DNA from 2 places in the Thermovenabulum gondwanense genome. Region 1 is predicted to be linked to the other one. Evidence: riboswitches for the same ligand, from Rfam matches in the RefSeq annotation. Region 1 holds a riboswitch; the other holds the start of a gene.
What was found. A riboswitch is a leader RNA that binds a small molecule or an ion and turns the genes downstream of it on or off. The one in region 1 is predicted to bind cyclic di-GMP.
Positions count from the first base shown of each region.

Region 2: another riboswitch for cyclic di-GMP. It lies ahead of ATZ99_RS07675 (transglutaminase-like domain-containing protein); the one in region 1 lies ahead of flgB (flagellar basal body rod protein FlgB).

Region 1 covers NZ_LOHZ01000042.1:136,392-141,977, forward strand. Annotated here, with positions in the region: gene fliF (flagellar basal-body MS-ring/collar protein FliF) at 1-1,169, opposite strand, end outside; gene fliE (flagellar hook-basal body complex protein FliE) at 1,189-1,482, opposite strand; gene flgC (flagellar basal body rod protein FlgC) at 1,507-1,947, opposite strand; gene flgB (flagellar basal body rod protein FlgB) at 1,951-2,355, opposite strand; cyclic di-GMP riboswitch class I at 2,583-2,668, opposite strand; gene codY (GTP-sensing pleiotropic transcriptional regulator CodY) at 2,793-3,578, opposite strand; gene hslU (ATP-dependent protease ATPase subunit HslU) at 3,599-4,999, opposite strand; gene hslV (ATP-dependent protease subunit HslV) at 5,012-5,542, opposite strand; gene xerC (tyrosine recombinase XerC) at 5,505-5,586, opposite strand, start outside.
Region 2 covers NZ_LOHZ01000033.1:28,585-34,170, reverse strand. Annotated here, with positions in the region: gene ATZ99_RS07685 (PhzF family phenazine biosynthesis protein) at 1-337, opposite strand, end outside; gene ATZ99_RS07680 (foldase protein PrsA) at 453-1,337, shown strand; gene ATZ99_RS07675 (transglutaminase-like domain-containing protein) at 1,403-2,230, opposite strand; cyclic di-GMP riboswitch class I at 2,244-2,331, opposite strand; gene ATZ99_RS07670 (class D sortase) at 2,405-3,088, opposite strand; gene ATZ99_RS07665 (MucBP domain-containing protein) at 3,151-4,947, opposite strand; gene ATZ99_RS07660 (AfsR/SARP family transcriptional regulator) at 5,133-5,586, opposite strand, start outside.

The DNA.
Region 1 (5,586 bases):
CCCACTAAGGAAGCTATTTTATTTTTCTCTTCATCGGTCAAATTCCTGTTAATAACCACAGATACCGTTAATTTTTTAACCGCTCCAGGTGCAATGGTAATATTTTCAATAGACTCATTTAATTCGTAATTTTTTACCGTATCCGTTTTTTGATAACTTGATGAGCCACCTTGATTTTGTTGCCCTTGATAACCGGGTATTTGTGAAGTTGTTCCGGGGACACCCACCGGGGAAGAAGAATTCCCGCTAAAATACTCCTTAATTTCCTGGACGCTTCGTAATATTCCTTCTCCGGACTCTGGATTCGGCGAGGTAAACAATTTGTTTTCTACTACCTTTTTATCAAAATTCAATTGAGCATTTACTCTAACAGCAACGTTCCCGGGACCAAATATTTGTTCCAAAAGGGATTGAACCTTTGATTGTAAATCATTTTGAAACTTGTATTGTACGGCAAATTGAGAGTCTACAATTTGCCTTGAATTATCCTCCGAGAGGGATATATTGGAAAGTACTCTCCCATACTCGTCCACAATTGTTACGTTTTCAGGTTTCAAACCTTCAACTGAATGGGAAATTAAATTTATAATACCCTTTACCTCTTCTTCTTCCAGTTTTTCTCCAGGTTTTAATTTTAAGAATACCGCAGCCGACGCTTCCTTTTGGCCGGATGGATCGATAAAAAGAGTTTTCTGGGGTATAACAAGATGCACCCTTGCCTCTTCTACCTGATTTAATTCTTTTATGGTTCTTGTTAATTCTCCCTGAAGTGCCTGATTATATCTCACCTGTTTTTCCCACTCTGTCATGCCGAGATTCATTTTCCCAAAAATATCATTAAATCCAATCTCTCCACCACTTGGAAGTCCTTCTTGAGCAAGAGAAAGACGAATTTTATAGACATCCTTAGATTCAACTTCAATAGTTTTTCCAGAATCAATAAGTCTGTATTTAACCTTCATTGCATCAAGCCTTTTTACTATTTCGCCCGCATCTTTGGTATCCAAATTGGAATATAAAACGGCATACTGGGGTTTTGTAATAAAATAAAAAAGTAAAAAAACGGAAAGCAATACTATAATCGTTCCGCTTATAAATCTAATTTTTTGAGTTTTACTTTTACTTTCCCAGAATTCTATGATTCTTGTTTTAATTTCTTCAAAATTCATTTATTTTCCACCTTTACCCTTATATCTGCATTCTCATTATTTCCTGATATGCTTCAATAGCTTTATTCCTGATTTGTACGGTAAGCTCCAGAGAAAGTTTTGCCTTTTCCGCAGATATCATCAGATTGTGGACATTTACATCATTACCCAGTAAAAAGTCATTTGCCTTATTTTCATAATCCTTTTGCAAATCGTTTACCCGGTTTAATGCTTCTTTTAAGAAATTAACAAATTCTGAAGAAGAATTTTCTTCCTTTCGTTGATTTAAACCTATTGGATTTAAAGATACCTTTTCTATTCTATTTATTTCCAATTATTTCTCCTCCCATATAATTTTTTATCCTTTTCCAATTTCCAGTGCTTTACTTATCATATTCTTGGTGGAATTTATCGCGGTAACATTAGCTTCATAACTTCTTGTTGCAGAAATCATATCAACCATTTCTTCTACAATGTTTACATTGGGCATTCTTACATATCCCTTTTCATCCGCATCAGGATGAGCTGGGTCATATACTATTTTAAATGGCCTTTGGTCTTCTATAATGGCCGCAACCCTCACACCTTTTCCGCTATAATTTATCTTATCCCTTAATATTTCATTAAAATCCGAACTTTCATTCATTTCTTGAAAAACTACCATTTTTCTCCTGTAGGGTTCACCCTTCTCCGTCCTCGTAGTATCCACATTGGCTATATTGCTGGATATTACATCAAGCCTTAATCTTTGAGCTGTCAAAGCCGAAGCACTTATTTCCATTGATTTAAAAATACTCAATTATTATTTCCTCCCTTCATTTATAGCAGTCCTTAACAAGGAAAACTCTTTTGAAACCTGCTCCACCAGTACATTATAAGACAGGCTGTTTTCTGCGAGTTCCACCATTTCTTTTTCCACATCTACATTGTTACCATCTTCTCTGTATGCGGTATTTTCCTCACGATAAAGTACAGGCTTCAAGGTTAAAGGGGAATAGATCTTTTTAATATGTCTCTCGTTTGTAGTAGATAAAGAAATTTTATTGTTTTTACTTAAAAAATCCCTTAAATAATCTTCGAAAATCACCTTTGTTTTTTTAAAATTTGGTGTATCCGCATTTGCTATATTATTAGCGATTACCTCATTTCTCAGCCATTTTGCATCTAAAGCCTTTTCCATTAAGGAAATATTCTCGAAAATTCCCATAATCTGCACCTCTTTTAAAAACTAAATACACTATATCCCTAAATTAAAAAATTACTACTTTTTTTTGCAATTTCCTGCAACATCAAGAAAATATATAAAAAATTTGTAAAAAAATGCAATAAATTCGTTTATAAAATATTATATCATAACAAATTTTTCTTTTATACGACAAAATTATTAATAAAAAAACAACCTACCGTGGAAAATAGGCTGCCTTTTAAAAATTATTCGGCAGCCTGGCAGCCATAGCATGATATGCCTTAGGCCCATAGCTTTGCGTCCCTGCCTTTCGACAGGTTTGCCCTTTTCGACATTTTTCTATAATGTTTTCCTTAATTAAATTATATTATTATAAATTTAATTGTAAATAATTTTATTTATTTCCATAAATAAACTTAAATTAATCATAAAAAAATGCGTGAATTGCTTCACGCATTTTATGAACGCATCTTTTTCAATTCATCAATAAGTTTATCGTTGAGCACTTTAATATATGTTCCCTTCATTCCAAGAGATCTCGACTCTATAACCCCTGCACTTTCAAACTTCCTTAAAGCGTTGACTATAACAGAACGGGTAATCCCGACCCTATCCGCTATTTTACTGGCTACCAATAAGCCTTCATTTCCATCCAATTCCTCAAATATATGCTGAACAGCTTCTAACTCCGAGAAGGAAAGAGTTCCAATTGCCAGTTGAACCACTGCTCTTTTTCTCGCTTCTTCCTCAATTTCTTCTGTCTTAGAACGTAAAATCTCCATTCCAACTACGGTGGCACTGTATTCTGCCAGAACTAAATCCTCATCTGTAAATTCTTCGCCAAATCTCGCAAGTACAAGTGTTCCGAGCCTTTCTCCTCCACCATTAATGGGAACAATTGTAACAAGTTTTTCGGGATGAGGGCATTTTACTTCTCTATCGAATACGCATTCAATTTCCTCCTGGGGTATATTAGAACGAGTTTCATGAATTTCAAGAAGTTTATCATTGTATTCCTTTGGAAACATTTTTTCTTCAATTATTTTGTTTTGTATGACATCACAATCATAATTTTCGAGAATTGAATAACCTAAGACTTTCCCTTTTCTACTGGCTACATAAGCATTGGCATTTAATACCTCAGTTAAAATTTTACAAACCTCACTAAAATCAACCGGGTACCCTGCAGACCTCTGCAGCAATTTATTGATTCTCCTGGTTTTTTCTAATAATTCTTTACTCATTATATCTCCTCCTTTAGATTTTATAAGATATACATACTTAAATCTTTATCTTCGATTATGTCACTTAATTTTTTTCTCACATAATCGGCATTTATATTAATTTCTTTTTCAATCACATCCGGTGCTTCAAAAGAAATATCTTCTAATAATTTTTCCATAATTGTATGTAAGCGTCTTGCTCCTATATTCTCCATATGTTCATTCACATAGGCGGCTATTTTTACTATCTCATCTATAGCATCTTCAGAAAATTCTATTTTTATTCCTTCAGTTTCCAATAATGCCTTATATTGTTTAATAAGGGAATTTTTAGGTTCAATAAGTATTCTTTTTAGATCCTCTTTAGAAAGGCTCTTTAATTCTACTCTTATTGGAAAACGCCCCTGCAATTCAGGTATTAGATCCGAAGGTTTTGAAATATGAAAGGCTCCTGCTGCAATAAACAAAATGTGATCGGTTTTAACAGGTCCGTATTTGGTTACAACGGTGCATCCTTCAACAATAGGTAGAATGTCCCTTTGCACCCCTTCTCTGGAAACATCAGGTCCATAACCTTTTTCCCTGCCCGCTATTTTATCGATTTCATCTATGAAGATAATACCGGTTTCTTCAGCCCTCGAAATTGCTTCATTTATTACTTCATCCATATCAATCAGTTTTTGAGCTTCTTCTTGAATCAATATTCTCCTTGCATTCTCCACCGTAATTTTCTTCTTTTTTTTCTTTTTGGGAAATATGTTCCCGAATAAATCCTGAAAATTTATACCCATATCCTCGGCACCGGCAAAAGAGAAAACTTCTAAAAAAGGTGTCTTATTGTCATCCACTTCAATTTCGATTAATTCTTTGTCAAATTCTCCCGCTTTAATCCTTTCTAAAATATCCTTCCTTTTCTTCCTGGCTTCATTAAGCCTTCTCTCAAATTCTTCATCATCCTCATATGTATTTTTCTGAAAAGTGCCAAAAACCATTTCAAAAGGATTTTTAATGTTAGAGGTTCTGGAAGGATCGGGCTCTAAAATTTCTGCAATTCTTAATTCTGCCAATTCCTTGGCTTTATCTTTAACTTTTTCAATCTTTTCCACTTTAACCATCCTGATGGAGGTTTCCACAAGGTCTCTCACCATAGAGTCCACGTCTCTTCCCACATATCCGACTTCGGTAAATTTTGTAGCTTCTACTTTCACAAAAGGAGCGTTAACTAATTTAGCAAGTCTTCTTGCAATCTCGGTTTTCCCTACCCCTGTTGGGCCAATCATTAAGATATTTTTCGGAATAATATCTTCCTGCATTTCCGGAGGTAACTTTTGTCTCCTTATCCTATTGCGAAGAGCAATTGCTACACATTTTTTGGCTTCATCCTGTCCTACAATATACTTGTTCAATTCTTCTACTATTTTTTTTGGTGTAAAATCTTCCATATGCTCACCTCCTTATAGTTCTTCAACACTTATATAATCATTGGTATAAACACATATTTCAGAAGCTATTTTCAAGGATTCTTCTACTATTTTTTTCGGTTCAAGCTCTGTATATTTTGATAAAGCTCTTGCAGCAGCCAAGGCATAAGGGCCACCGGAACCAATCGCAGCTATCCCATCATCCGGTTCAATTACTTCACCGTTCCCCGAAATAATCAGTATGTGTTCTCTATCCAGAGCTATTAAAAGTGCTTCCAATCTTCTCAGCATTTTATCGGTACGCCATTCCTTGGCAAGTTCTACCGCAGCTCTTAGTAAATGTCCGTGAAACTCTTCCAGTTTTCCTTCAAATTTTTCAAATAAAGTAACAGCATCAGCCACTGAACCTGCAAATCCTGCCAGTACCTTCCCATTGTACAGTTTTCTGATTTTTTTTGCATGATGTTTCATAATGGTATGCTCACCAAAAGTAATCTGCCCATCGCCCGCTATAGCAGCACCTTTTTTATTCACCATCGCCACTATAGTGGTAGCTCTCATCATTTATAAAATCACTCCTTTTTTTATGAGGAAATGCTTTCTCGTAG
Region 2 (5,586 bases), on a different contig from region 1:
CAAGGATAATGTAATCCTTATCTTTGAAGGCTTTTAGTACTCCACTTTTCGTGTAAAAAACAGCTTCCTCATTATTTTCTAAAAACCCTTCTTCCCATAATATGTGAGCGCTGGCAAGGGTAGCATGTCCGCAAAGGTCAACTTCACTTTCAGGAGTAAACCACCTTAAATCATACCCTCTTTCTTTTTTTAGCAGAAAAGCCGTTTCAGAAAGGTTCATTTCCATAGCTATTTTTTGCATTAAATCCCGGTCAATTTGCTTTTCTAAAAGGCATACTCCTGCCGGGTTACCTTCAAATAAATTTTCCGCAAAGGCATCCACCTGAAATAATTTCATAATTTTCTCCTCCTTTTTATTTAGCCATACATTTACATATAGAAAAAACCGCTACTTTCTGTTAATATTATAAATATGTGGTTTTTAAAATTCAAAATATGGAGCGTGAATATAAATGAGAAATTTGTCCCTTAAAAAAGCAGCGATTATTTTTATAATTGCTACCCTGATAATAGGTCTAATTGCCGGCTGCAGCGAAAAGAAAAGCGAAGCAGTGGCAAAGGTAAACGGAGAAGTTATAAGCAAGGATGAACTATACGATCTAATGGTAAAAACCATTGGCGAAGAAGCCTTAGATTATTTAATTTCTCAAAAAATTATTGATTTGGAAGCCAAAAAACAAAACATCGCTGTTACCGATGAAGATATTAATAAAGAACTGGAAAAAATATACGAAGCCTATGGCGGTGAAACCGCTTTTAAACAAAACTTAGCAATGGGTGGTTATTCCTTCGAAGAGTATAAAAAGAATTTGGCCATGAGTATAAAGACTAAAAAGCTTATTGCTCCCAGAATCAGTATCACCGAAGAAGAAATGAAATCCTATTTTAATGAGCATAAAGATGAATTTGCTCAAAAGGAACAGGTAAGAGCCCGCCATATTTTAGTGGATGACGAAAAGCTTGCTAACGAAATATCGGCTAAATTAAAGAACGGCCAGGATTTTGCAGAACTCGCAAAACAGTATTCGAAAGATACCGCCTCCAAGGAAAGTGGAGGGGATCTGGGCTTTTTCAGCAGGGGAGATATGGTAAAGGAATTTGAAGATGCAGCCTTTTCTCTAAAAGTAGGAGAGATAAGTTCGCCGGTAAAAACCCAGTACGGTTATCATATCATAAAAGTGGAAGAAAAAAAGGATGCCCAGGAAGCCAGTTTTGACAAGAGCAAAGAAAAAATAAAGGATATCCTTTTCAATCAGAAATTCCAGCAGGAATACGATCCGTGGATGCAGGAATTATACTCAAAATACAATGTGGAATACCTGTTAAACAAGAATTAGGATTACAAATGGTGAAAAAAAGGGAGAAAGATAAAACTTTCTCCCTTTTTTTATATTTTACAGGGTTAATACACTTTATCAGCAAAGTATTTATCCGGGCTTTTCTCCATACTGTAAGGTTTATTTGCGTTTTTAAAAGAGGCATCGACGGTAGTATCGATTATTACCCATTTCCCCGCATCGGAAATATATACTTCATTCCATGCGTGATAACTGTCTTTCGTTAAACTGCTTGTCCCCATCACAAGTTTAGCAGGAATATTTAAACTTCTTAGCATTGCCGCAAATAGCGAAGAGTAATCGAAACAAATACCTTTCTTTTTGTTGAAAATATCAGTTATATCAGGTATATACGGCGAGCTAACCGTCTTCGCTTTTTCTTTATCATATTTGTAATTGCTTATTATATAATTATAAATTATTTTTATTTTTTCAGAATCTTTTGTCACTCCTTTTGTAAGTTCTGCTGCTTTTTTTATCGCCGCATCCTCCATCATCCATTTTATATTTTGAACTGAGTTCAGGAAAACCTGTTTTTCGTCTTTAATATTTAACGTAACTTCATCGCTTTGCACTACTTTGTATTTATTCCCTGAAATTTTTTCGAGAAGAACCACTTTATACTTCCCATTTCCCATTTGAAGAGGAAAGTAATCCTTTTTACCATTATTCAAATAGTAATAATAGGTTTTATCGTCTTTTTTAATCATCAACATATAACTTTGTGAAGAATTTTCTGCTATATGATAACCGATTACCCCTTTATCAATATTAGATATATCTAAGGCTCCCACTTGCGCAAATACCGATTCAGTTTGTAAAAATAAAGATAAAAATATCGCTACCGAAATAACAAATGTCTTAAAATTTTTGGGTATTAAAATTTTAGGCATAAAAAATCATCCTTTCGGTAGCTGGCTGCCATGCCGCTTTTGGCGGTTTAGGCCCTTTAGCTTTGCGTCGCCGGCTTTCGCCGGTTTTGCCTTTATCGGGGATTTCTTTCTAATTACTATTATATTATACCTATATTATATTACAATAGGGTCCGGGAAATATTTATTAATTTTTTACTTTTTCAAATTTGCTGTTACAACCAATCTGTGGGTGGAAACATATATTGGGGTACAGGTTATAAGGGTAAGTCTGTATTCCCCGGGCGCCGGTAATAAAACGCTTACATCCTCTGGCTTTACAACTTTTGAACCGCTTACGATATAGACAAATTCGTTTCCATTTTTGTCTTTTATAATAATTTCGTCTCCCTCTTTTAGTTTATCAATGTATCTAAAAAAATTATTGTAAGAAGAGCTGCGATGCCCGAGAAGTACGCAGTTCCCTTCTTCTCCAAAACCTGCGGTCTTTGGTACATGCCCTGCCCCTACTGCTAAATCCGATTTTTCCACACCTTCAACAATTTTTAAATCCAAGTTTATTTTTTTTATTACTATATTGCCTAAATAAATAAACTCCTTTTTATTATTAGTTTTTTTATTATTTTCATCTATGTGTGAGATATTATCTTCTTTTTCATCAACCGCTTCATTAATTACCTCTGCCAAAGCTTTCTTGGTTAGTTGAATATTTTCTCCTTCCTCAATTATATCAATATTTTCTTGTATTGCTGTTTCAATTTTTTTAGTTGAAATAGACTCAATATTTTTATTGTTATATTTGTATACGATTTGTGCACCGGCAGGAATACAAATTAAAATTATACCTATAATGATTAATATTTTTGAAAAATTTCTCATTTTTATCTTCCTCCAAAGCAGAATAAAAACGGGCGGTAAATGTTTACCACCCGTTATATCAGCTACTTCCGATTAGACCTTCTTTTATTAAGTATGCTTCCTAAGGAAATCAGTGATAAACCTGCTGCGTAAAATATTTCGGGAGCCACGCCACCTGTTTGAGGTATCTTGTTCAACGGGGGAGTGGGTTCTGCCAGCGGCACCTGTTGCTCTGGAACTTCTATTTCTGTATTTCCTTCGCTTCCTATAGGCCCTTCAAAAGCGCCTCCTAAGGGGACCTGGGGTGCCTCGGCCTCTACTATTTTATCATAAAAGAAAGTATAAGTAGCATCCTCTAAAGTAAAGGTATGGATGTAAGTGCCTTGCGATCTTAAAACATAGCCTGCAAATTCCGGAGCCGTAATCGTTAGGCTTGTTCCAGACCTTCTATTGAAAACATCCGGACCCCTTAAATATTCCACAGGATCACTCCCGGCTAATGCGTAATACACCGTGAGGTTACTGTAGTATACAGGTTCACCAGTGCTTCCTCCAGGACTTAGCGGCTCTCCAGGTGTTTCAACTGCCACATACCAGAATATATACTCTCCATTTTCACTGTCAAAGGTATGCGTGTAGCTGCTACTTTGCCCGCTCTTTAAGGTATATCCATTTATCTGCTTTGCATTTATGGTAATCGTGCTTCCTTCTTCCTGTGTATAAGTGTCAGCCGAAGCTATCTCCGTTCCTGTCCCATCCAGCATATACTTTACTGTCAGGGTGCTTTGTGTTACTTCGGGTTCTTCGGGTTCTTCAACTGCTACATACCAGAATATATATTCGAAATCGCTGTCGCCAAAGGTATACTGGTAACTTCCAGCCTGGTCTTCTTTTAACTCATACCCTTCAAATGCCTTTGCCGTTATTTCTATGGACGTACCCTCATCCTGTGTAAATGTTTCCGTATATAGTACTGTGCCCGTACCATCAACCATGTATTTTACCGTTAATGTGCTCTGCGTTATTTCGGGTTCCTCCGGCTCTTCTATTGCTAAATACCAGAATGTGTACTCTGCATCGGTATCTCCAAAGGTATGCGTGTAACTGCTACTTTGCCCGCTCTTTAATTCATACCCTTCTATTTCCTTTGCATTTACCGTTAATATACTTCCTTCATCTTGCGTATAGGTGTCAGCCGAAGCTATCTCCGTTCCTGTCCCATCCAGCATATACTTTACTGTCAGGGTGCTTTGTGTTACTTCGGGTTCTTCGGGTTCTTCAACTGCTACATACCAGAATATATATTCGAAATCGCTATCTTCAAAGGTATACGTGTAGCTGCTACTTTGCCCGCTCTTTAAGGTATATCCATTTATCTGCTTTGCATTTATGGTAATCGTGCTTCCTTCTTCCTGTGTATAAGTGTCAGCTGAAGCTATCTCCGTTCCTGTCCCATCAAGCATGTATTTTACCGTCAATGTGCTCTGCGTGGGCTCTTCCGGCTCCGGTTCAATTACCCCCATTCTTATATTAATCGATCCTTCTCCATCGCTTCCTTCAGGAGTTATATTCAATTTTGATGCAGGATAAAACTGTGATATTATTTCATCATTCACCAGAAAATTTACCGTAACTCCCAATAAATTCACGCCCACATCAATTCCATCATCTTTAACCATCCAGTGTCCGCCCTGTTTATTCATTTCTAAACTCCTTCCGGTGAGCTCTAAAAATACCGAATCCACTTCATAGGATGTAGTAAAAAATACATGTACGGAGGTCTCTTTGCCTTTGGCAAATATTATATTTGGTAAAAAACATGCGACTATGATTAGTGTTATAAGAAAAAGGCTTATTGTTTTCCTAAGAATGCTTTTCACGAGTTTCACCTTCTTACTTTTTTATTTTAAGAAAAGTTTATTGTCTTTTCCTTTATTATTAGAATATCATGGAAGGGTTACAAAAAGAGTTACATAGCAAAAGATTTTTCGAAATTTTATTTTTTTAATAATTTTTTGTCTTTTTATGATAAAATAAAAAAGAGAATTTTTTATTCTCTTTTTTTCTATAGTATTGATTCAAAATCCCTTGCCGGCAGTATTTTGCCTTCAATTTTTAAACCTTTGCCCTTATACATTTTATGAAACTCTTTTTTTATACGTTCCACTATAGCATAACAATTTCCTAATTTTGCACCAAGAATCATAATTAAAATCCGATTTTGACCCACTTGAGTATATATATCGCCCATTCTGAGATTTTTCCCAATAATTTCCCTTAGAACTTTCATGTATTTAATAATCTCCTTCTCATCCTTAGCTGCCCCTTGAGTCTCCATTATAGTAAAAGAGATTATATGGGCATTTGTCTTACTTCGAACAGTAGCCCTTAAAAGAATTTTACAATTTTCAATGAAGGATAATAAATTACAGTAATAAGCATTTGGCTCATCATTTTGCTTCAATATTTTAACAACGTCCTCAATGTTATATTCTTTTTCAGCCATTTCGTTTGAGATT